DNA from 4 places in the Hymenobacter weizhouensis genome. Region 2 is predicted to be linked to each of the others. Evidence: riboswitches for the same ligand, from Rfam matches in the RefSeq annotation. Region 2 holds a riboswitch; each other region holds the start of a gene.
What was found. Region 2 has a riboswitch for S-adenosylmethionine ahead of metH (methionine synthase). Riboswitches for the same ligand answer to the same signal wherever they lie in the genome.

Region 1 (5,684 bases), 2.2 Mb from region 2:
TAAAGGAGCCGGTGGCGCGGTTGTGCTGGTAGAGGTCCACGGCCAGGGGCTGGGCGGTTTTCAGGCGCACCCGCACAATGTCGTTGAGCTGGGCCGAGTCGGCGGCGGCGCGGTTGAAGGTCTGCACGTTCACCTTGTAGAGAATGGCCGGCACGGCGGCCTTCACCAGGGCGGCGTGGTGCTGGAGCAGCAGCTTCCGGCCGGGCCACAGGGGCTGCTCACTCATCCAGCACAGCGTAGCTTCCAGCTCCCGCGTGAGGGTCGGCTCCTCCTCGCTGCTGACGGGCACCAGCGAGTCGCCGCGGCTCACGTCCACATCGTCGCGCAGCCGGATGACCACGGCCTGCGGGGCCACGGCCGTTTCTACTTCCTGCTGGTTTACTTCCAAGGCTTCAATCTCCGACTCCAGGCCCGAGGGCAGCACCCGCACGCGCTGGCCGCGGCGGTACTGCCCGCTCAGCACCTGGCCGGCGTAGCCGCGGTAGTCGGGCAGCTCGGCAGTCTGGGGCCGGATGACGTACTGCACCTGAAAGCGGGAAGCGGCGGCCGTTTCGGAGGCGCCGGGCACGCGTTCCAGGTGCTCCAGCAGGCTGGGGCCGGTGTACCAGGGCAGCTGGGCCGACTTCTTCACCACGTTGTCGCCGAGCAAGGCGCTGAGCGGAATGGCCGTGGCGGCGGGCAGGTGGAAGTGGGTGGTGAGGGCGGCGTAGTCGGTGGCAATGCGGGCGAAAACGGCCTCGTCGTAGCCTACCAGGTCCATCTTGTTCACGGCCAGCACGAAGTGCCGAATGCCCAGCAGAGCGGCAATCAGGGTATGGCGGCGAGTTTGCTCAACTACGCCCTGGCGGGCATCCACCAGCACAATGGCCAGGTCGGCGTTGCTGGCGCCCGTCACCATGTTGCGGGTGTACTGCACGTGGCCGGGCGCGTCGGTGATGATGAACTTGCGGCGCGGCGTGGTGAAGTACTTGTAAGCCACGTCGATAGTAATGCCCTGCTCCCGCTCGGCCCGCAGCCCATCGGTCAGCAAGGCCAGATCCACGGTGCCGCCCGACGCCTGCCGCTTCTCCAGGGCCGCCAGCACGTCCAGCGACACCGACTCAGAATCGTACAGCAGCCGCCCAATCAGCGTGCTTTTGCCGTCGTCCACGCTGCCGCAAGTGATAAATCGAAGTAAGTCCATTTCGGAGAGGTGAGAAGGTAGAGGTGAAAAGTGAGATGGACGGTGAAGAATATGAGGGTGTAGTTAGGAATACTGATGAGGAAAGGGCAAGCCAAAAACTCTCACTTCTCACCTCTCATATCTCACTTCTAAATCAGAAATACCCGTTGCGCTTCCGGTCTTCCATGCCGGCTTCGGAGATGGTGTCGTCGAGGCGGGTGGCGCCCCGCTCACTTACCTTGGCCAGCAGCAGGTCCTGGATGATGTCTTCGACGGTGGCGGCCGAGCTTTCCACGGCGGCCGTGCAGGTAGAGTCGCCCACGGTGCGGAAGCGCACCTGCCGGGTCACAATTTCGTCGTCCTCGTCGAGGCGCAGGTGCTCGGTGAGGCCCAGCAGCTGGCCCGAGGGCAGCACCACGCAGCGCCGCTCGTGGCCGAAGTAGATGTCAGGCAAGGCAATGTTTTCGCGCTGGATGTAGCGCCACACGTCCAGCTCGGTCCAGTTCGAGATGGGGAATACGCGCACGTTTTCGCCCTTCTGAATGCGGCCGTTGTAGATGTTCCACAGCTCGGGGCGCTGGCGCTTGGGGTCCCACTGCCCAAACTCGTCGCGCACGGAGAAGATGCGCTCCTTGGCGCGGGCCTTTTCCTCGTCGCGGCGGGCCCCGCCGATGCAGGCGTCAAACTCAAACTCCTCGATGGTTTCGAGCAGGGTGTAGGTCTGCAAGGGGTTGCGACTGGGGTACTTGCCGCCCGGCTCGCGCAGGCGCTGGCGCCGGATGGTGTCCTCGACGCGGCGCACAATCAGCCACTCGCCCAGGCGGGCGGCCAGCTCGTCGCGGTAAGCCAGCACCTCGGGGAAGTTGTGGCCGGTATCCACGTGCACCAGCGGAAACGGAAAGCGGCCGGGCCGGAAGGCCTTTTCGGCCAGGCGGGTGAGCACAATAGAGTCTTTGCCGCCCGAAAACAGCAGGGCAGGCCGCTCAAACTGCCCGGCTACTTCGCGCAGAATGTGAATGGCTTCGGCTTCAAGCCGGTCGAGATAATCAAATTGAGTCATGTAGAACACGCTTTAGCTTGTTCGGCGCCAGGAGTTTCTGGCTGAAAAAAGCCCGGCCAGGCCGGAGAAATACTGTTTAGTGGTAACCGTCATGCTGAGCTTGTCGAAGCATCTCTACCTCTGGCTAACTCCTGACGCTTGTTCAACGAAGCGGGAGAGATGCTTCGACTTCGCCTCCGGCTGCGCTCAGCATGACGTTCTGCATGCTGCGGCTTTCAACCGGAAGCAGGCACCGGCTCCACCACCGGGTCGGGGCCGTTGTGCGTGGCGTGCAGGCCGCATTCCTTGGCCGACAGGTCTTCCCACCACCAGCGCCCGGCCCGGAAGTCCTCGCCCGGCCGGATGGCACGGGTGCAGGGCGCACACCCTATGCTCACAAAACCCTGCTGGTGCAGCGGATTGACGGGCACGCCATGCTCCTGCACGAAAGCCAGGGCCTGCTCCCAGGTCCAGTCGAACAGCGGATGAATCTTAATGAGGTTATGCGCCGCGTCCCACTCCACCGGCTCCATGGTCTGCCGGTTCTGCGACTGTTCGGCCCGAATGCCGGTTACCCAGGCCGGGCGGCCCGCCAGGGCTCGGTTCAGTGGTTCCACCTTGCGGATGTGGCAGCACTCCTTGCGGTTTTCCACGCTGTTGTAAAAGGAATTGGGGCCTTTGCTGAGCAGCAGGCTTTCCACGGCCTCTTGCTGCGGGAAGTACACCTGAATGGACTTGCCGTACTTGAGCAGCGTCTTATTCCAGGTGGCGTAGGTTTCCTGAAAATTACGGCCCGTGTCGAGGGTGAATACCTCGATGGGCAGGTCGTGGGCGAAAATCAGGTGGCTGAGTATCTGGTCTTCCAGCCCGAAGGAAGTGGAAAACACCGCCTGCCCCGGATACCGCTCGGCCACGAGGCGCAGGCGGTCCAGAGCCGACGCCTGCGTGAGGCGGGGACGCAGCTCGTCCAGCAAGGCATGGACGGCCGGCGTAGCTTCTGCTACTGCGGACATAAACAAAGGGGGAGTGGAAGGCGCCACCAGGGGCGAGTTCCGGCCAGACATGGCCCCCGAAAGCTGAAATCGGCTGGGGCCGCGCACAGCGCGGCTACAACAGAAACAGCAGGGGCGAAAGGCGCGGGAGTGTGAACGGCCGGGCTACGCAGCTACGCGCACCAGCAGGCTTAGTATCAGCACACTACCAGCAAAAAAGAAGGAAAGCGGGGGCCCTAACAACAACACGCCATGCACAGCATACCACAACACCCATGCTGTACGGCGGGGGAGGTGACGAATGCGGGAGCAGCGGTGGTGTGAAAGGGTTTCACGGCGTTGTTGTTTTTATATGGTCAGGACTTGGCACCGTTGCAGAGCTTCCGCTGGTTGCCGGCGTTTCGTCGAGCCTGTCTCTCCACGCCTCTGTATAAAAACAATCCTTCAGTGGGGTAAAGAATTGGTGCCCTAAAGGTAGCAGCCAGAATTTTATACTTCCAAATTTTTAAATGAATAGTTACTGGCAGTAAGTTGTGTTAAAGATGATACACCGCTGTAAATCAGTGAAATGCTAGATACTAGGCGCCTAAAAGCCAAAACGCGCATACTTTGTTTGTGGCGGATTTTTGCTCTGCCCGCTGCGTCTTTAGCGGCACACGCGCGCCCATAGCTGCCGCAACAGGGCTGTGGCTTCGGGGGCGGCGTTGGTGGCTAGCACCAGCCCGGCGTACACGGCCGTCAGCACCGTGGAGCGCAGCAGCATGGTGAGCAGGGGCGAGGCCTGGGCCGGTACCAACCACGCCAGGAAGCCCGCGGTGGCGGCAATCAGCAGGATGAGCGGAATGCGCCAAGTGAAGGGCTGCATGCGGTAGCTGTGCCACACAAACCAGGTGCGGGCCAGGTTGATGCTGACCTGGGCTGCCACGGCCGCCACAGCCGCACCCATCAGGCCCAGGCGCGGAATCAGCACGGCGTTGAGCACCACGGTCAGCACGGCCAGGCAGGTATTGAAAATCAGGTCGAAGCGGTAGCGGGGCGAGGTGACGACGATGAGGCCGTTGACGCCGGTGATGCTGTCGAAGAGGCGGCTGCCGAGCAGGAGCAGGACCACAGTGGTGCCCTGGGCGTAGTCGGCCCGCATGAGCGAGTAGATAAAGTCCAGATTGAGGCCGATGCCCAGGGCCAGCAGGCAGCCCACCAGCGTGTTCAGGCGGGTAGTGCGGCGGTAGAAGTCGGCCATGCGGGGCAGGTCCTGCTGCTTCCAGTAGTCGGCCAGCAGCGGAAAGGCAATCTTGTTGAGGGAGCGGGCCGGAATAGCCAGCGCCGTGCTGATATAAAATGCCACCTGATAAATGCCGGCCGCCGCCAGATTTACCTGCGCCCCCACCATAAGCATGTCGATGTACATGATGATGGTGCCTGACAGGGAGCTGAGCAGGGTAAAAGCGCCCACGCTCAGCAGCTCCCGCACGGGCCGCACGGCCAGCACTTGCCGCGTGGGCCGCAGGTGCAGCTCCCCGATGGCCGCCACATAGCCCGTAAGCAGCAGCAGCAGCAGCCCGTTGGCCCCCACAAACCACAGCACGTACCCCCGAAACGACAGGTAGCCGCCCGCCAGCAGCAGGGCCCCGCTCACGATGAGCACCCGCAGCAGGATGTCCTGCACAAACGAGGAAAACGCCGTGTGAAACAGGGCTTTCAGGTAGGCATCCTGCAAGGAATACAGCAGCGTGAACAAGGCCAGCACGGCCCCCCAGGTGTAGAACGAACCCAGCAGCGCCGCATCGGTTTCATACAAGCTGAGAACCAGGGGCTCACCCAGAAAGTACAGGGCGGCTACCACCACGAAGCCCAGCAGGGGCACGGCCAGCAGGAAGGGCAGGAAGCCATGATGCCCAGCCTCCCGGCTGCGGAAGTAGGGAAAGAACCGAATGCCGACGCTGGCAAACCCAAACGCCGCCACCTGCGCAAACAGCGTGGCAATGGACGACAGCGTGCCCGTGAGACCCAGCTGCTGCGGCGTCAGAATGCGGGGCAAGACCAGGGCCGTGCTCACAAACCCCAGCCCCAGCCCCACATACGAAATAACCGTGTTGCGCAGCCCCTGCCGCTGAACGATACCCAAAAGGTGAATGAGTGAATGAGTGAATGAGTGAATGCCTTGTCTGTCATTCCGAGCGGAGCGAGGAATCTAGGCTTACCTTCTAGTGATTATTCCAGATTCCTCGCTCCGCTCGGAATGACAGTTTTAGGACATCCACACACAAATATCCGAGCCGTTGACGAAGGCCGCGTGGCGGCTGCGAAGGTAGTGCATGAGGGCGCGGAACTCACGGGGGCCGTTGCGGGTGTTGGCCGGGTCGAAGTTCTCGTTGTGCCAGAGTACGGTGCACACGCCTCCGAACCGCTCGATTTCCTGGAGCATGGGCGTCAGGGAGGGCATGATTTCATCCGGGGCTAGTTGCAGGTAGCGCGGATGGTGCAGAGTGGC
Region 2 (5,684 bases):
GAGGTACGCCGGGGGCTTTTTCGCTCTGCTGGCGTAGGGTGAAGAACTCGCTCTGCACCTGCTGGCGGGTGTCGTCGTCCTGGTACACCTGGATGGTGTCGTGGCCGACGGTGTTGGCAGGCCAGAAACCCACCACGGCGCGGGCCGTCAGCAGCTTCTCGTCGATGATGCGGCGCAGCATCAGTTGGGCGTCGTCGAAGAGCTTGCGGGCGGCTTCGCCCAGAGTGTCGTCTTCCAGAATGCGCGGGTAGCGGCCTTTCAGCTCCCAGGTATGAAAGAAGGGCGTCCAGTCGATGTACTCGGCCAGCTCAGCCAGCGGGTAGTCTTCTAGTACTTTGGTGCCGAGGAAGGAGGGCTTCGTGATGGGTGCAGCATCCCAATCGGCCTGGAAGCCGTTGGCGCGGGCGGCTTCGATGGGCAGGTAGTTTTTCTCGCGCTGGCGGCCGGCATAGTCGTCGCGCAGCTGGCGGTACTCCTCGTGCACGGTGCGGGCGTACTCCTCCTTGCCCGAGCCGAGCAGGCCGGCGGCTACGCCTACCGAGCGGGAGGCGTCGTTCACGTGCACCACGGGCCCGGAGTAGTTGGGCGCAATCTTCACGGCGGCGTGCAGGCGCGAGGTAGTGGCCCCGCCGATGAGCAGGGGCGTGTGCAGCCCGCGGCGCTCCATTTCCTGGGCCACGTACACCATTTCGTCGAGGCTGGGGGTGATGAGGCCGCTCAGCCCGATAACGTCGGCGCCCTGCTTCTGCGCTTCGTCCAGAATCCGGTCCAGCGGCACCATCACGCCCAGGTCCACGATGTCGAAGTTGTTGCAGGCCAGCACCACGCCCACGATGTTCTTGCCGATGTCGTGCACATCGCCCTTCACCGTGGCCAGCAGGATTTTGCCGGCCGTCTGCCGCTCGGAGCCTTCCTTTTCAGCTTGCAGATAAGGCTCCAGGTAGGCCACCGCCTTCTTCATCACCCGCGCCGACTTCACCACCTGGGGCAAAAACATCTTGCCCGCCCCAAACAGGTCACCCACCACGTTCATGCCCGCCATCAATGGCCCCTCAATCACGTCGAGCGGGCGGCCCACCTGGCGGCGTACCTCCTCGGTGTCTTCCTCGATAAACTCCGTAATGCCCTTCACCAAAGCGTGTTGCAAACGCTCGGCCACCGGTAGACTGCGCCAGGCGTCGGCTACTACCTCCACCTTGTCCTTCTGCTTCACGGTTTCGGCGAAGTCCACGAGCCGCTCGGTGGCGTCGGGGCGGCGGTTGAGGAGCACGTCTTCCACCAGCTCCAGCAGGTCCTGGGGCACCTCATCGTACACGGCCAGCTGGCCGGGGTTCACGATGCCCATGTCGAGGCCGGCCCGGATGGCGTGGTAGAGGAAGGCCGAGTGCATGGCCTCGCGCACCACGTCGTTGCCGCGGAACGAGAAGCTGATGTTGCTGATGCCCCCGCTGGTGAGGGCGCCGGGCAGGTTCTGCTTGATCCAGCGCACGGCTTCGATAAAGTCCAGGGCATAGCCGCGGTGCTCCTCGATGCCGGTGCCCACGGTGAGGATGTTGGGGTCGAAGATGATGTCCTCGGCCGGGAAGCCGACTTCATTCACCAGGATGTCATACGACCGTTTGCACACCTCGATTTTCCGCTCAAACGTATCCGCCTGGCCGGTTTCGTCGAAGGCCATGACCACCACGGCGGCCCCGTACTGGCGCACTTTGTGGGCGTGTTCTTTGAAGGCTTCTTCGCCTTCTTTCAGGGAAATCGAGTTGACGATGCTCTTGCCCTGCACGCACTTGAGGCCGGCTTCCAGCACGCTCCACTTCGAGGAGTCGAGCATGATGGGCACGCGGGCAATGTCGGGCTCCGAGGCAATCAGGTGCAGAAACGTCGTCATGGCCTGCTCCGAGTCGAGCATGCCTTCGTCCATGTTCACGTCGAGCACCTGGGCGCCGCCCTCCACCTGGTCGCGGGCCACTTGCAGGGCCGCCTCGTAGTTGCCGGTCCGGACGAGCCGCGCAAACGCCCGGCTGCCCGTCACGTTGCACCGCTCGCCCACGTTAACAAACAAGCTGTTGGGGGTAATGTTGAACGGCTCAAGGCCGGCGAGACGGGTAGCCTCACCCCCTAGCCCCCTCTCCTTCAGAGAGGGGGGACTAGTTTCTAGTTTGCTAGAGCTAGATTCTAGAACTAGTCCCTCCTCTCTGAAGGAGAGGGGGCTAGGGGGTGAGGCTACCCGTGAGGCCAATGTCCTGGGTCTGTACCGCTCCGCCAGTCGGCTCAGTTCCGCAATGTGCTGGGGCGTGGTGCCGCAGCAGCCGCCCACCACCGTCACGAGGCCGTCTTTGAGGTAGCCTTCCACTACGGCGGCGAATTCCTGGGCCGACTCGTCGTAGCCGCCGAAGGCGTTAGGCAGGCCGGCGTTGGGGTAGGCCGAAATGTGCACGTCGGCCAGGCGGCTTAGCTCTTTGATGTAGACCTTGAGCTGGTCGGCGCCGAGGGCGCAGTTGAGGCCCACGCTGAGCAGGGGCAGGTGGCGAATGGAATTCCAGAAGGCCTCTACCGTCTGGCCGGAGAGCGTGCGGCCGGAGGCGTCGGTGATGGTGCCCGAAATCATGACCGGCACCGGCCGGCCGCCTTCGTCGAAGAACTGCTGCACGGCGTACAGCGCGGCCTTGGCGTTCAGCGTGTCGAAGATGGTTTCGATGAGCAGGGCGTCGGAGCCGCCGTCTACGAGGCCGCGCACCTGCTCGTGGTAGGCGGTGGCCAGCTCATCGAAGGTTACGGCCCGGAAGCCGGGGCGGTTGACGTCGGGCGAAAGGGAGGCCGTGCGGTTGGTGGGCCCAATGGCCCCGGCTACGAAGCGGGGCTTGTCGGGGGTGCGGGCCGTAAACTCGTCGGCCACCTCGCGCGCCAGGCGCGCCGACTCGTAATTCAGCTCATAGACAATGTCTTCCAGCCCATAATCAGCCTGGGCAATGGTGGTGCCGCTGAAAGTGTTGGTTTCCACCATGTCGGCGCCGGCTTCAAAGTAGTCGGCGTGAATCTGGCGGATGATGTCGGGGCGGGTGAGGCTGAGCAGGTCGTTGTTGCCGCGCAGGGGCTTGGGATGCTCCGCGAAGCGCGTACCCCGAAAATCGGCCTCCTCCAGCGTGTAGCGCTGAATCATGGTGCCCATGGCGCCGTCCAGAATCAGCAGGCGCTGGCGCAGAATGTCGTGCAGGGGCGAGGCGGTGGCGGAAGCGGCGAGGGTTGGCATATCGGCTCTTCTAAGAAAAACGGCAGCGAAAAAGTGCCTATCCAGAAAGAGCCGCGCGGGAAGCGCCGGTTCCGTACTTATCTTCTTTCGGCTTCAGAAGGAAGCTGAAATGGGAGTTAGCACCTTGTTGTGTTGCAGGTTGCTAAGACGTCATCGGGCCCAATCCCTCGGTCTTTCTGGATAAGTAACAGGGCGAAGATACGGCACAGCAACCCGGAATCCAATTTCACCTGAAGTTGCTAGGTTTGCCGCAGCATGTATCGAGGCGGTGTATACAGTTGATAAATCGTCCTGCTGCTGCCGACGCTAGAGGCTAACCGTCATGCTCCATCTGGCGTCCGCGCAGCCGGAGGCGGAGTCGAAGCATCTCTACCGCTGGCTAACTCAATCGTTCAACGAAGCAGTAGAGATGCTTCGCGGGGCGGACGCCAGATGAAGCATGACGGCCTGATGCGCTCTGGACGACTGTGTAAACCGCTTTATCTTATTTCTGCTATATGAACCGTTCGTATCTGCGCTGCTGCTGGCTAGGGCTGTTGCTGCTGGCCTTCGCTCTCCGTGCTCAAGCCCAAGCCCAAATCCCGCTGAAACCCGCTACCGGCCTGCGCGGCACCTATTACGCTGGCGAAAACTTTGAGCGGCGCGTGCTGACCCGCACCGACCCGGCCATCGACTTCAACTGGGACTTCGACGCGCCCGGCCCCGGCCTGCCGCCCGAGTCGTTTTCAGTGCGCTGGACTGGCTGGCTGCTCGCCCCGGAAACCGGCACCTACACCTTCCACCTCACTGTGGACGACGGCATGCGGGTCTGGATTGGGGGCCGGCAGGTGCTGAATGAGTGGCGCTACCAGCCTACCATGAGTGCCTCGGCGCCTATGCGCCTCACCGCCGGCCGCTACTACTCGGTGCGGGTAGAGTATTTTCAGGGCAGCCGCCACACTCGCGCCTTTTTGGGCTGGACCCGGCCTTCCGCCCCCAAAGCTGCTCCGGAGGCCATTGCAGCCCGCCACTTCACCGTAGCCCTGCCTACCACCGCCACACCTCTGGGGCCGCCTAAGTCGACGCCTCCCGCGTCGGGCGGCACTGTTGGCATTGTGGCGGGGCCGCCTGCGAGCCGGGCGGAAGCTACCACCCGCACTCCCGTGAAGCCCAGCGCGGGCGTGGCGGTGGCGGGCAAGCTGCCGGCCGGCATCGGGCTACGGGCCACCTACTACGCGGGTTCGGTGCGGGGCCCGGCCGTGCACAGCCGCGTAGAGCCGGTGCTGAGTGCCACGTGGCAGGGGGCGCCGCCCGCCCCCGGCGTGCCGGGCCAGGGCTTCTCGGTGCGCTACACCGGCTACGTGCGGGCCCCCGAAACGGGCGTGTACGTGCTGCACACCGAGTGGGACGACGCCCACGACGTCCGCCTTGCCGGCGAGGACATCCTGAGCATGGAGAAGTATGAACCGGAGTTCTTCGGCCCCAACAACGGCGTAATTCCCGTGGATGTGGCGCAGTACTACGAGGCCGGCAAGTTGTACGCGGTTGATGTGGCCTATAAAAACGTGCGGGGCCGCGTGTCGCGGGCAGTGCTGTCGTGGGCGCGGCCGGCGGAGCTGGGCCGGCCTACCACGCTGGAACAGGCGTTTGCGGCGGCCAAGGGGCGGCGCCTCACCGTGGTGCCCCAGCAGCTGCTGTACCCCGAGCTGCCGCGGCCCCTGCCCGAGCCACCCGTAGCAGCTGCTCAGCCGGTGCGGCCGAGCCGACTGGCCTTGCCTCCCAAGCCAGCCGTGGCCGCCAGAACTCCCCGGCCGGCTCCGCCCGCGAGGCTCCAGCCGGCCGCTCGGCCGCGTCCGGTGGTCACGGGGCCGCGCCCCGCACCCGTGGTGCCCGATACCATGCTGCCTGACCTGAGTGCTCTGAGCCGCGGGGCCGCCGTGACGCTGCCTAACCTCTACTTCACCCAGAGCACCGCCTCCCTGCTGCCGGCGTCACGGCCCGTGCTCGACGCCCTGGCCCGCACCCTGACCGCGCAACCCCAGTTGCGCCTGGAAATAGCTGGCCACACCGACAACGTGGGGGAGCCGCGCCTGAACCTGCGCCTCTCCGAGCAGCGGGCCCGCGTGGTGCGCCGCTACCTCATCGGGCAGGGCATCGACTCGGTGCGCCTCACGGCCCGCGGCTACGGCGGCACCCGCCCCGTGGCCGACAACCGCGACCCGCAGCAGCGCCCCCGCAACCGCCGCGTGGAAGTGGTGGTGCAGTAGCCAGGCGGCCAAGAACTTGTATGCTACAGTGCTAGATCAGCTCCGCAGCCTAGAGGGACCTCCGAGCTGCGATGGTACACCGTGGAAGTAATGCCAAATGGGGCTACACCTCTGCCGGCTCGGCAACTGCCGGTATTTCGGCTACCGCGCAGGGCGTGGGGGCGGTGGGCTCACCCAGCACCTGCTGA
Region 3 (5,684 bases), 2.1 Mb from region 2:
ATGGACCAGGCCGACTTACCCCCGGAAAAACTACTCCGCGCTATTGAGTTGCTGGGCCAGCAAGTGAAGCCGTTGCTGGGGTAGCTGCGCACCCCAAGCCTGACTACATATCGGGAGCCTGTGCGCTGTGCGGAAGCTGTGTATGTAGCACACGCTTCAGCTTGTGCCGTATTGAAACAGTCCCGCCGTGCTGCATGGCGGGGCTGTTTTTGTCGGCGGGCTACCTCAACTGGCCTATATCAGCGCGGACCCACGGGAGCTTCCGGCAGGGCTGGTTTGGTAGGAGCAGCCGGCGCCCGGCGTCGCCGGATGGGGGCTGGTGGCGCCGGCTGGGCGGCCAGCAGGGTGTGGCCCACCAGCTTGCGGCGGTTTACCTGCCAGGCATTGTCCAGCAGCTGCCAGATACTGACGCTGGCCCCAGAGTCAGCGGCAAACAGGAAGCGGCCGCGCAGCCGCCGGCCAAAATCAACGGCTTCATCGTCGCGGTCAAAGTGCCATCTGCTCTTGGTGACGTAGACGAACTCCACGAACAGCGTGTCCGGGTGCGGGCAGAGCAGCTCGGCCAGGTCGTAGCCCCGGCGCTTCATGGCCCACAGCGCCACGCGGCCCCGCTCCGACTCCTGTTCCAGGGCACGGGTGGTTTGGGGCCACTGCCCGGTGCGGCGCCGGTAGTCTTCCAGACTGGTGCGCAGCTCGGCCGGCAGTTCTATGCTGTTCAGGGTGCCAGCGCGCTCCGGCACGGGATAGGCTTCGCGGGTAGTCACGGGGCCCACGCCCGGCACTACATTGTGGGTGGTGCTGGTGCAGGCGGCCAGGGCCACGGCGGCTCCCAGCACAGCAGCAGGATAGAGGTAACGCATAACAAGCTGTTTCGGAGAAGAGGCTGAAGGCTCCATCCCCGTTGCACTATATTTTAGGCTTCTTCCGCTGCTACCGGCCCCGGCGGCGGCGCCGTAGCCCGCTGCACCTGCCACAGCAGCCCCGCCAGCACCAGGGCGCTTAGCGCCACAGCCCCGGCGTAGTGCCAGGGCGAGGCGAATAGATTGTGCGCACCATCCATGCGCTTGGTCACGGGATGCAGAATGACCCACAACGCCAGCAGATTGTTCAGTGCGTGCACCATAATGCAGAGCAGCAGCGAATGAGTGCGATAGTAGAGCCAGCCGAGTAAGAGTCCCATCAATCCAGCTGACACAATTTGCACCGGATTAAGGTGAAACAAGCCAAACAGCAGTGCCGACTGCGCTATGGCGACCCAGGGCCGATAGTTACGCAGCAGTCCCGTCAGCAATATTCCCCGAAATAACACCTCCTCTAGTATTGGGGCGCTTATTCCAACCATCAGAAAGGCCAGTACAGGCTGCGCTTCCAGATGCCGAAACGCTTCTTCCATCCAGTTTGGCAAGTGCAAGTACTGTATGGTAGAGCGCAGTAATACCTGAGCCAGTACAACCGCCGGCAAGGCCGCATACACGCTAGTGGGCACCGTGCCCAGTACCTGTAGCGGGGGTTGTCGTTGGCGGTAGCGCCAGAGCAAAAAACCAATGGTTGCCACCTGCCCTGCCACAGTCGCCACAGAACTGACTACCACTGACTTGCGGTGAATGACTTCATTGAAAATGATAAAAACCGGTAGGCTAACCACCAGCATGATAAGCAAGAACCACCCAAACGCGCCCCAGCTTTCCTTGATGGTTGGATATGCCGGCTCGGGGCGGGCAGCGGAGACAGGCATCTCCGAAGCAGTGATTTCCATGGATAAATCAGGTTACATACTGAGCCTGCAAGCTATTCGGTAGTGTGCACAAAACCCAATAGCCGGCACCTTACGGCTCCGGCTGTTGGGTTTTGCAGTTGCATGCATATGAAGAGGGTTGCAACAGCCCTTAGCCCTTCGGCGGCGCGGAGTTAGGCCGGCTGCCGAAGCTGCTCCTGCCGCAGCTTGCTATGCTTGCGGCCGTAGCCGTAGTAGATGGCCAGTCCCAGGGCCAGCCACACAGCCAGCCGAATCCACGTGTCCAGGGGCAGGGAGGCCATCATCAGCAGGCAGGTCAGGATGCCCAGAACGGGCACCACCGGCACCCAGGGCGTGCGGAATCCGCGCGGGGCGTCGGGCTCCTTTTTGCGCATGATGAGCACGCCCAGGCACACCATCACGAAAGCCAGCAGCGTGCCAATGCTGGTCATTTCGCCCACCACGGCAATGGGCACGAAGCCGGCAAACAGAGCAATGAACAAGCCTAGCAGCAGCCCCGATTGCAGGGGCGTGTGAAACCGCTCGTGCACCCGCGCAAACACCGGTGGCAGCAGGCCGTCCTTGGCCATGGCGAAAAACACCCGCGTCTGCCCCAGCAAATCCACCAGAATCACCGACGTGTACCCGATGATGATGGCCAGAATCACGGCCGAGGCCAGCCAGGCGTAGGGCGTCTTTTCGATGGCAATGGCTACGGGCGCGGCGCTGTCCTTGAACTCGGTGTAGTGGGCCAGGCCCGTAAGCACGTGCCCAAACAGCACGAATAGCACCGTGCAAATCAGCAGGGAGCCGATGATGCCGATGGGCATGTTGCGCTGCGGATTCTTGGTTTCCTGGGCCATCGTCGCCACAATGTCGAAGCCGATGAACACGAAAAACACCACCCCGGCCCCGCGCAAAATGCCGCTCCAGCCAAACTCCCCAAACACGCCCGTGTTCTGCGGGATGTAGGGCTGGTAGTTGGCGGGGTCGATGTACTGCCAGCCCAGGGCAATAAACACCAGCACCACCGACACCTTCAGGGTCACGACCAGGGCGTTGAACCAGGCCGAGCCCCGCGTGCCGCGCACTACAACCAAAGTAATGGCGGCCACGATGAGCATGGCCGGCACGTTCAGCAGTCCGCGCACCGTGCTGCCATCGGCCAGGGCGGCCGTTTCAAACGGCGACATCACCAGCTGCGGGGGCAGGTAGACGTCGTACTTGCTGAGAAACTTCACCAGGTACTGCGACCAGCTGATGGCCACCGCCGCCGCACCCACCGAGTACTCCAGAATCAGGTCCCAGCCGATAATCCAGGCGAACAGCTCGCCCATGGTGGCGTAGGCGTAGGTGTAGGCTGAGCCGGCCACCGGCACCATGGCGGCAAACTCGGCGTAGCACAAGGCCGAAAACGCGCACCCTACGGCCGCCACCATAAACGACAGCGTAACGGCCGGCCCGGCGTTGTTGGCGGCGGCCAGGCCCGTGAGGGAAAACAGCCCCGCCCCGATAATCACCCCAATGCCAATGGCAATCAGGTTAAAGCCGTTCAGGGTTCGTTGCAACGTGCCAGCGCCCGATTCGGCGGCTTCCTGCCGCAGCAGTTCCAATGATTTTTTCAGCATACATCAGTGTATAAGAGGGTGGCGCAAAGCGGACTTCGCGGATTGGTGGCGGCTGCCATGCTGCTGGTAAGCCGGTTGTTTCCTGGCACGTACCGCAGCCCATCTGCTTTCGGCAGCGGTGGCTGGCAGGATAAAAACTTACAAGGGAAAGAGGAGCGGCGTTCGTAGCACACCGCAGCGGGAGCTATCCGCCTGCATCAGCAACAACAGCCGGCGGGCCAACACCAGGTGCCGCTTACGCGCAGACGCAAGAAGGCAGTACACGGAACACTGGAGGCGAAAAAACGGGGCGGGATGTCCACGGCAACTTGTTTTTATATGATCAGCGAGTAGTTGCGCCGACCTTCGGTTGGGCACCGTTCCGCAGCTTGCGGAGGGTTGCCGGCGCTTCAGCGAGCCTGTCTCTCAGCGCCTCTGTATAAAAACAATCCTTCAATAAGGTAAAGAATTGGTGCGGCAAAGCTACGTCCGGCCGGCTCGACGTGCAACCTTCCGCCTCCCGCCCGGCCAGCCCCGACTATTTTTTGGAGGTAAGGTTTAATTCGGCAATTGAATTTTTTGATTTTATCTGCCGCGCCAGCACTAGAAGCGCTTGGCACTCAGACTACCTTTCGTGCCACTTAAAAGCCGTTTAGCTCGCTACGTAGGCAGTTCATTTCTTTTCTTATGAATTAAACCTTTCCCATATGCTGCCGTCTCAGAGCCATGAAAAAGATTGTTGTTTTGCTCGCCGCATTCTCGTTTGCCGCGACTGTCGCCTCGGCCCAAACGGCCCCGGCCCCCACCCAGCGCCCCGCCCAAGCTGCCCGCGCTCAGCAGGCCCCGAAAACCCCTGAACAGAAGGCCGACCGCGCTGCCCAGCACCTGACCAAAAAGCTCGGCCTCAGCGCCGCCCAAACCGAGCAGGTACGGCAGCTGCACCTGGCCCGTATTCAGCAGCAGCAAGCCCGCAAAGCCGCCAGGGCCCAGTACGACGCCCAGCTCAAGCAAATCCTGAGCGCCGAGCAGTATGCCAAGTACACCCAGCTGCAAGCCGAGCGCCTGCAGAAGCGCAAAGCCCGCCACCAAAGCCCACAGCAAGGCAAAAGCTAAGCTCCGGCTGCTTCCCTGAAAACGCCCCGACGTACGCCGTCGGGGCGTTTTTTATGGCTTTGTCATTCTGAGGTGGCAGCCGCTTGCGCACTGGCAAACCAGCGCATGCGGTAGCAGTTCATGGCGGTTTCGCCGAGTTGCTCCAGCAGCTTGTAGTTGGCTACGGCTCCCACGGCGGCCCCAATCACCGGCACGAGCTGGGCCAGCTTGGCCAGGTCGATGTAGTCGCGGTATTCCTGCTGAAACGTGCGCCAGTCGAACTCCTGCACGTCGGGGGGCAGGGTGTGGCGGTAGGCGTCCCAGTCGGCCAGGCGGCGGTAGGTGTCGTTGCGGGTGTGTTGCCCGCTGAAGGCCAATTGAAACACGTGCAGCAGGTAGACCCGCTCGGCGTAATCGTGCACGTCGTGCCCGTAAAGGGCGGCTATATCGAAGAGCAGCTTGAGCTTGAGGCCGAGCAGCAGCGGAAAGTCGGCCAGGCCCAGCAGCAGGCCCCCAGCTCCGGTTACGCCACCTTCCACGGCGGCCGTGTTGCGGTAATAGCGAATGCGGGTGCGCACGGCCGTTTCGCGCTCGGCCAGCGTGCCTTCGCGCAGCGGCTTAGCGGTAAGATGCTGCGAGCCAAACAGCACGCCCCGCACCATCTCCCGAATAGCTGTGGTAATGGCCTGATGCACCTTTTCCGGCAGCAAGGCATTCAGCCGGGCCTGTACCCGCCGCGTTAGGCGGTTCACCAGCGTCGGGGGCCGCTGCATCTGCCGCTGCCAGGCCGCCAGTTCAGCCCGGATGGTGTGGTCGTAGCTTTCGAAAGTTGATGGCATAAGCTATTCTGGTTCCTGCAACTGGCGCTGCACGTCAGCTTTCAGTACCGGCAAATGCCGTTTCAGGATGGCCCATACAATTACGTCGTCAATGTTGTCGTACGAATGGATCAGACGGTTGCGGAAGTCCACCATCTGTTGCTGCCAAGCGTGAGGCTCGACGCGGACTTGGTAGCTGTACGTGCTGGTCATCGTAGTAAAATCAATACAGCAACGTATACCTGAAATGACATCGTACCCGCGTAGAAAAGCCACTTCATATACCGTATGTCATCAACTGTAATATTGGTCGGTGAAATTGTTCTGACAACTCCATATTTCGACATTGTGCTCGGTACGAATTCTCGCGAGTATTTTCGCCAGAACAAGGCCCGGATTATGTGATACAGTCCGAAAGCTAATAGCGGTAAA
Region 4 (5,684 bases), 430 kb from region 2:
GCTTGTCGATGGAAATAAATAGGGTGCCGGGCTCCGACGAATTGGGCACGACGACTTTCTTAGCCTCAGTGGACATAGGTCTGGACGGTGAATCGTTCGAGGAAATGGGTTATCTGAGCGGTTTCAATCAGAAAGCCGTCGTGGCCGAACTGGGAATCCATTTCGGCGTACATGGCCCCCGGAATGTAGCGGGCCAGCAGTTGCTGCTCGGCGGGCGGAAACAGCACGTCGGAGCTGATGCCCAGTACCAGCGTGCGGGCCCGGATGCGGCCCAGCGCCGCCCTCACCCCGCCGCGCCCCCGCCCGATGTGGTGGGAGTCCATGGCTTTGGACAGGGTTACGTAGGCGTAGGCATTGAAGCGGTTGACAAGCTTCTGGCCCTGGTAGCGCTGGTAGGAGCTGGCCCGGAAGTCGTCGAGGGCTTCCTGGTCGGGGTGGGTTTGGGTGCGCTGATAGGCATCGTAGCTGCGGTAGCTGAGCAGGGCCACGGCGCGGGCCGCTTGTAGGCCCGCCACGCCGCCTTCGGGCGTGGCGGCGTGGTAGGTGGGGTCGGCGAAGATGGCCAGGCGCTGGGCCTCGTTGAAGGCAATGCCCCAGGCCGAGTGCCGGGCGTTGGTGGCCAGCAGCACCAGGTTTTCGATAAGCTGGGGCCGCTGCACGGCCCACTCCAGCGCCTGCTGCCCACCCAGGGAGCCCCCAATCAGGGTGTGGATGCGCGGCAGGGCCAGGTGTTCCCGCAGGGCCTCATGCACGGCCACCATGTCGCGCACCGTCACCAGCGGAAACTGCTGAAACAGCGGCTGCTCGGTAGTCGGGTCGGGTGTGAGCGGGCCGGTAGTGCCGTAGCAGGAGCCCAGCACATTGGCACACACGATAAAGCACTCCTCAGGGTCGAAGTGGCAGCCCGCCCCAAACAGGCCCGGCCACCAGCTGAGCACGTCGGCGTTGGCCGTGAGGGCGTGGCACACCCACACCACATTGTCGCGGGCCGGGTTGAGCTGGCCGAAGGTGTGGTAGGCCACGGCCACGTGCGGCAGCACGGCCCCGCCTTCCAGGCGCAGCGGCCGGGGCAGGAGGAACAGGTGCGGTTCTTCTAAGGACATGGTGTGATGATGAGCCCCTTGGCGGCTCTAGCTCTAGTCGCCTCACCCCCAACCCCCTGTCCGAAAAAGGAGAGGGGACTCTAACTCTAGCTTTTAGCTTTAGGATAAGCTCTAGATGGTTGGGTATGAGGAAACTGGAAGAAGTAGCAGGATGAAAAAACAGAATGGAGTCGGATAGAACTGATAAGGGCCGGGCAGCCAGAACATCGTCTCACTTCTCACCTCTCACTGTCTCAGGTCTAACCAAAAGCCTGCGGGCGGAGCCAGGTGGCTCCGCCCCGGCTGTGGGCGGGTGGTGGGGTTACCAGGCTTCCTCTCTCACAAAAGCCTGGGCACCACCCGCGCGCCGCGGTGCTGGAAGCTGCGGCCGGGCAGCCTCTCTCCAAACCGCCCGGCCTCTCAACCCCCTGGTATTAGACTTCCAGCGTGGCGGCGTGTTCGATTTCGGGTTGGGGCAGCAGGGTGCTGCCGCTGTCGGCGTCCGGGGTGGCGGCGTCGCGCACCGCGTCGAAGGCTTGTTGCAGGTCAGCCCGGATGTCGTCGAAGTGCTCGATGCCCACCGACAGGCGCAGCAGGGTCGGTGTGACGCCGGCCGCGCGCTGCTCCTCCTCGCTCAGCTGCTGGTGGGTGGTAGCCGAAGGCTGGATGATAAGCGTTTTGGCGTCGCCCACGTTGGCCAAGTGGCTCACCAGCTTGAGGTTGTCGATGAACTGCGTGGCCGTGTCTTTGGTGCCGCGGATGGCGAAGGTGAGCACCCCGCCGTAGCCGCGCTTCAGGTATTTCTGCGCCAGGGCGTAGTAGGGGCTGCTCGGCAGGCCAGGGTAGTTCACGGCTTCCACCTGCGGGTGCTGCTCCAGCCAGGTGGCAATGCGCAGGGCGTTTTCCACGGTGCGCTCCACGCGCAGGCTCAGGGTTTCGAGGCCTTGCAGGAGCAGGAAGGAGTTGAACGGGCTCTGCGAGGGGCCGAAGTCGCGCAGGCCTTCCACCCGGGCCCGGATGATGAAGGCAATGTTGCCGAAGGGGCCGTTCTTGCCGAATACGTCGTTGAACACCAGCCCGTGGTAACCCTCCGAAGGCTCCGTAAACTGCGGATACTTGCCGTTGCCGAAGTCGTAGGTACCGCCGTCCACAATCACCCCGCCAATGCTCGTGCCGTGCCCGCCAATCCACTTCGTAGCCGATTCTACCACGATGTGGGCGCCGTGCTCCAGGGGCCGAAACAGGTAGCCGCCCGCCCCGAAGGTGTTGTCCACAATCAGCGGCAGGTCGTGCTTTTCGGCAATGGCGGCAATCCGCTCAAAGTCCGGAATGCTGAAGCTAGGGTTGCCAATGGTTTCCAGGTAGATAGCCTTGGTATTATGGTCGATGTGCTGCTCGAAGCTCTCGGGCCGGTCCCCGTCGGCGAAGCGCACCTCAATGCCCAGGCGCTTGAAGGCCACTTTGAACTGGTTGTAGGTGCCGCCGTACAGGTGGGCCGTGCTCACGAAATTGTCGCCGGCTTGCAGGATGTTGTTCAGGGCAATGAACTGCGCTGCCTGCCCCGACGACACGGCCAAGGCTGCCACGCCGCCTTCCAGAGCTGCCACCCGCTGCTCAAACACGTCGGTGGTGGGGTTCATCAGGCGGGTGTAGATGTTGCCGAACTCCTTAAGGGCAAACAGGTTGGCCCCATGCTCGGCGTTCTTGAACACGTAGCTGGTGGTCTGGTGAATGGGCACGGCGCGCGAACCAGTTACGGGGTCGGGCTGCTGGCCGGCGTGGAGTTGCAGGGTTTCGAAGTGGAGGCTTTGCGTGGACATACGGGTGCTGATGTTGAGAAGGTTGACGGGAAAAAAGGAGGGAGTGAGCGACGAGCTGAAAGGCCACGCTGAGCGTGGCGGGAGCCGCACCGGAGCCTGCCAGAAAACCTGGCGATAAGGGCTAGCAGGGTGCGGGAGAGCCTAGCGGAGGCCACGGAGGCACCGCCGGGTAGAGCTGGAAGAGGGGAGGAGCGCCGAAGAGCCTTAGGCTAGCAACAGCAACAACAAGCGCCGCAACAGCAGCGCATTCGCATTCGGGAGGTAGTGCGGGCCGCAGGGGGCACAACGCAAAAACCCGTTGGCTGAGCGGCGCGCAGAGCAGCCGGAGCAAACGGGAACAGGTAATCGAAGGCGAAGGAGTTTTCCATGGTACTCGGCTTATATGTCCCGCCGGCCGGAGCCGGAGCGGGCAGGAATTGGCACCTTTCGCGCGGTCGAAGGTTGCCAGCGGGTCACGGAGCCTGTTCTCTCGCCGCTTCTGTATAAATCCTCAAACAAACTGCCCCGCCGCGAGCGGGGGAGTACCGGTGTGGTGATGCAAATGTATACCCGAAAAGGATAAGTGCAAGCAGTCAGCAAAATTTTTTGTTGGACCGGTATGGCGCCCCAGATTCCCGAGGGGTTTGTGGTACCACTATCGTTGCTGACTCCTGCACGCTTAAATAAGTCGTTCAATGATAGTGACATCACGATTAAGAAAGTCGTGGCATCACCCCGGCCCAACAAAAAAAGCCGCCCAGTATGAGCGGCTTTTTCAGAATAGATAAACCAGCAAGCTTACAGCTTGGGTAGCGTCAGGACCTGGCCTACTTCAATGTGGTCGGGGTTGGAGCCGATGATGCTTTTATTGGCATCGTAGATCTGGTGCCACTTGCTGGCGTCGCCGTAGTGGTTTTTGGCAATTTTCGACAGCGAGTCGCCGCTTACCACGGTGTACTTTTCGCCTTGGGCCGCGGCAGCCGGCTGGGCGGCGTTGGCATTGCCGAAGAAATCGGTGGCGCCGCCGGCCGGCTTGGGTTGGTTGGCGGGCTGAACCGGTTGTTTTTCGCCTTTATCCGAGAGGAAGTCAAACAGTCCCATGATGGTGCAATGAGTTAGGAGTGGGAGGGGAAGGCCGTAGGGCATCTGGCTGATGGTCACGGCGTCAGGGCCTCTTACGCCAGCCACGGCAATAGGTTATAGGAGCCAAAATTCTGAGTGAGGAGCTTAACATCTTGCCAAAAGGCCGCGTAAGAGGCGCAAGCCGGCCGCAGCCCAGGGCTGAATGACCGGCATCCTCTTCACTCTCCTAACCCCCAACTCTCGCATCTCATGAAAACGATTTCTGCTCCGTTTCGCTACCTGGCCAGCCTACTGGTACTGCTCTCCCTGTTTGCCGCCTCGTGCAGCAGCAAAGAAGGCAAGGTGGAAGGCGTCAACATGCTCTACGGCAAAGACAGCAAAACCTGGAAAACCGACAAGGAGCTGGACGCTACCGGCGACAAAGTGAAGCAGACCGACTCGGAAGAAGACGAACGGGTGACGTTCTTCGCCAACGGCCAGTACAACATGAGCTCCAACGCCGGCGCCGTAAGCGGCAAGTACACCTTCGACCAGGCCGGCAAGAAAATTACGATGACTCCCAACGGCGCTACCAACGCCAACGTTTTTGATGTGGTAACGCTGACCGACGACAAGCTGACCCTGAAAGGCACCGACGGCTCGGAGCTACGCCTCGAAACCGAATAACACAGACGGAAAACCCAGTCCAAAAAACACGAAAAAGCCCTGCTGCCAGCCGCAGCGGGGCCTTTTTTGTGGGAGGCCATAAAGGACCGGAGCTACTACGCTGACCTTCGGCCGGAATCATCGTACCACTAAAAGGCTCCGGTCTGGGCTAAGCTAGCAGGTTGGTTGAACGAGGTAGAGACGCAAGATTTTGCGTCTTCCTGCGTGCGTTTTGTCCAACGAGGAGACGCAAAATCTTGCGTCTCTACTTCGCTCCAACGTTGCAAAAACAGCTCCTCAACCTTGTTCTGACACCAGGACTTGCCACCTGACCTAACGTGAAGGCTGCCGGGCTGCGAGGCCGCGCAGCACTGGCTTATCGGCCTCGGTAGGGTGCCATGCTGTGCAGGATGGACGTGAGCAGGGCCTCGTGGGTGAAGAAAGCGTCGGGTGGGGCTGAGACGTAGATGAGCAGCACGTGGCCCTGATGAGTGGCAGCCATGGCGTCGTAGCGCAGGGCCCGGCCTTGCAAGGTACCCATACCCGTGGTTTCCAGAAACTTAATGCCGTTGTAGGAAGTAGCGTACTGCTTGTTGACGGGAACACCAAACTGTTCGGTGAGGTGAAACAAGGCCTGTGCCGGCGTCATGCGGGCCGCAGCCCCTTGCAGCTTGCCGATGTACAGGAGCAGGCTTTGGTCGGGGCTGAGGTGGGTGAGGGCCAGGGTGGTGTCGGTGGCCTGACGTACCTGCTGCCAGTTGCTGGGCACCTGGTACTGCAGGCGGTATTGGGGGTTGCGCACCCACTCCAGCTGCTGGGCCCAGGCAGCGCAGGGCAGGGCCAGCAGCAACAGCACTAGTCGAAAAGTTTTCATGGCAAGAGCAAAAAAGAATGTGAGAGGAAGCAAAAGGCCTTAGCGGTGAAGAGCAGGCGGCGTGAGCTGGCGCAGCAAGGCCGGCAAGGTCGGCTCGGTGAGAGCCGTGTGCGTGGGGGTCAGATAAAAGAATACCAGCAGGTGGTGGCTTTCGTCGCCTAGCACGCGCACCTCGTAGCGCAGCTCGCGCCCGGCCTGCCA

Region 1: linked by a shared signal. The riboswitch ahead of OIS53_RS06655 (phosphoadenylyl-sulfate reductase) and the one ahead of metH (methionine synthase) in region 2 are both predicted to bind S-adenosylmethionine.
Region 3: linked by a shared signal. The riboswitch ahead of OIS53_RS06720 (amino acid permease) and the one ahead of metH (methionine synthase) in region 2 are both predicted to bind S-adenosylmethionine.
Region 4: linked by a shared signal. The riboswitch ahead of OIS53_RS17445 (O-acetylhomoserine aminocarboxypropyltransferase/cysteine synthase family protein) and the one ahead of metH (methionine synthase) in region 2 are both predicted to bind S-adenosylmethionine.

The regions. Positions count from the first base shown of each region.
Region 1 is NZ_CP110139.1:1,607,085-1,612,768, reverse strand. Features, by position in the region: gene OIS53_RS06665 (sulfate adenylyltransferase subunit 1) at 1-1,183, opposite strand, end outside; gene cysD (sulfate adenylyltransferase subunit CysD) at 1,317-2,222, opposite strand; gene OIS53_RS06655 (phosphoadenylyl-sulfate reductase) at 2,438-3,214, opposite strand; SAM riboswitch class I at 3,539-3,630, opposite strand; gene OIS53_RS06650 (lipopolysaccharide biosynthesis protein) at 3,840-5,318, opposite strand; gene OIS53_RS06645 (DUF7033 domain-containing protein) at 5,442-5,684, opposite strand, start outside.
Region 2 is NZ_CP110139.1:3,772,470-3,778,153, forward strand. Features, by position in the region: gene metH (methionine synthase) at 1-3,250, opposite strand, end outside; SAM riboswitch class I at 3,325-3,437, opposite strand; gene OIS53_RS15790 (PA14 domain-containing protein) at 3,748-5,496, shown strand; gene OIS53_RS15795 (winged helix-turn-helix transcriptional regulator) at 5,600-5,684, opposite strand, start outside.
Region 3 is NZ_CP110139.1:1,624,563-1,630,246, forward strand. Features, by position in the region: gene OIS53_RS06705 (LLM class flavin-dependent oxidoreductase) at 1-84, shown strand, start outside; gene OIS53_RS06710 (hypothetical protein) at 240-860, opposite strand; gene OIS53_RS06715 (CPBP family intramembrane glutamic endopeptidase) at 914-1,756, opposite strand; gene OIS53_RS06720 (amino acid permease) at 1,909-3,363, opposite strand; SAM riboswitch class I at 3,675-3,788, opposite strand; gene OIS53_RS06725 (hypothetical protein) at 4,069-4,455, shown strand; gene OIS53_RS06730 (EcsC family protein) at 4,518-5,273, opposite strand; gene OIS53_RS06735 (HepT-like ribonuclease domain-containing protein) at 5,277-5,465, opposite strand.
Region 4 is NZ_CP110139.1:4,205,982-4,211,665, forward strand. Features, by position in the region: gene OIS53_RS17435 (homoserine dehydrogenase) at 1-76, opposite strand, end outside; gene OIS53_RS17440 (homoserine O-acetyltransferase family protein) at 66-1,103, opposite strand; gene OIS53_RS17445 (O-acetylhomoserine aminocarboxypropyltransferase/cysteine synthase family protein) at 1,517-2,902, opposite strand; SAM riboswitch class I at 3,278-3,391, opposite strand; gene OIS53_RS17450 (LysM peptidoglycan-binding domain-containing protein) at 3,680-3,982, opposite strand; gene OIS53_RS17455 (lipocalin family protein) at 4,214-4,630, shown strand; gene OIS53_RS17460 (hypothetical protein) at 4,986-5,483, opposite strand; gene OIS53_RS17465 (hypothetical protein) at 5,523-5,684, opposite strand, start outside.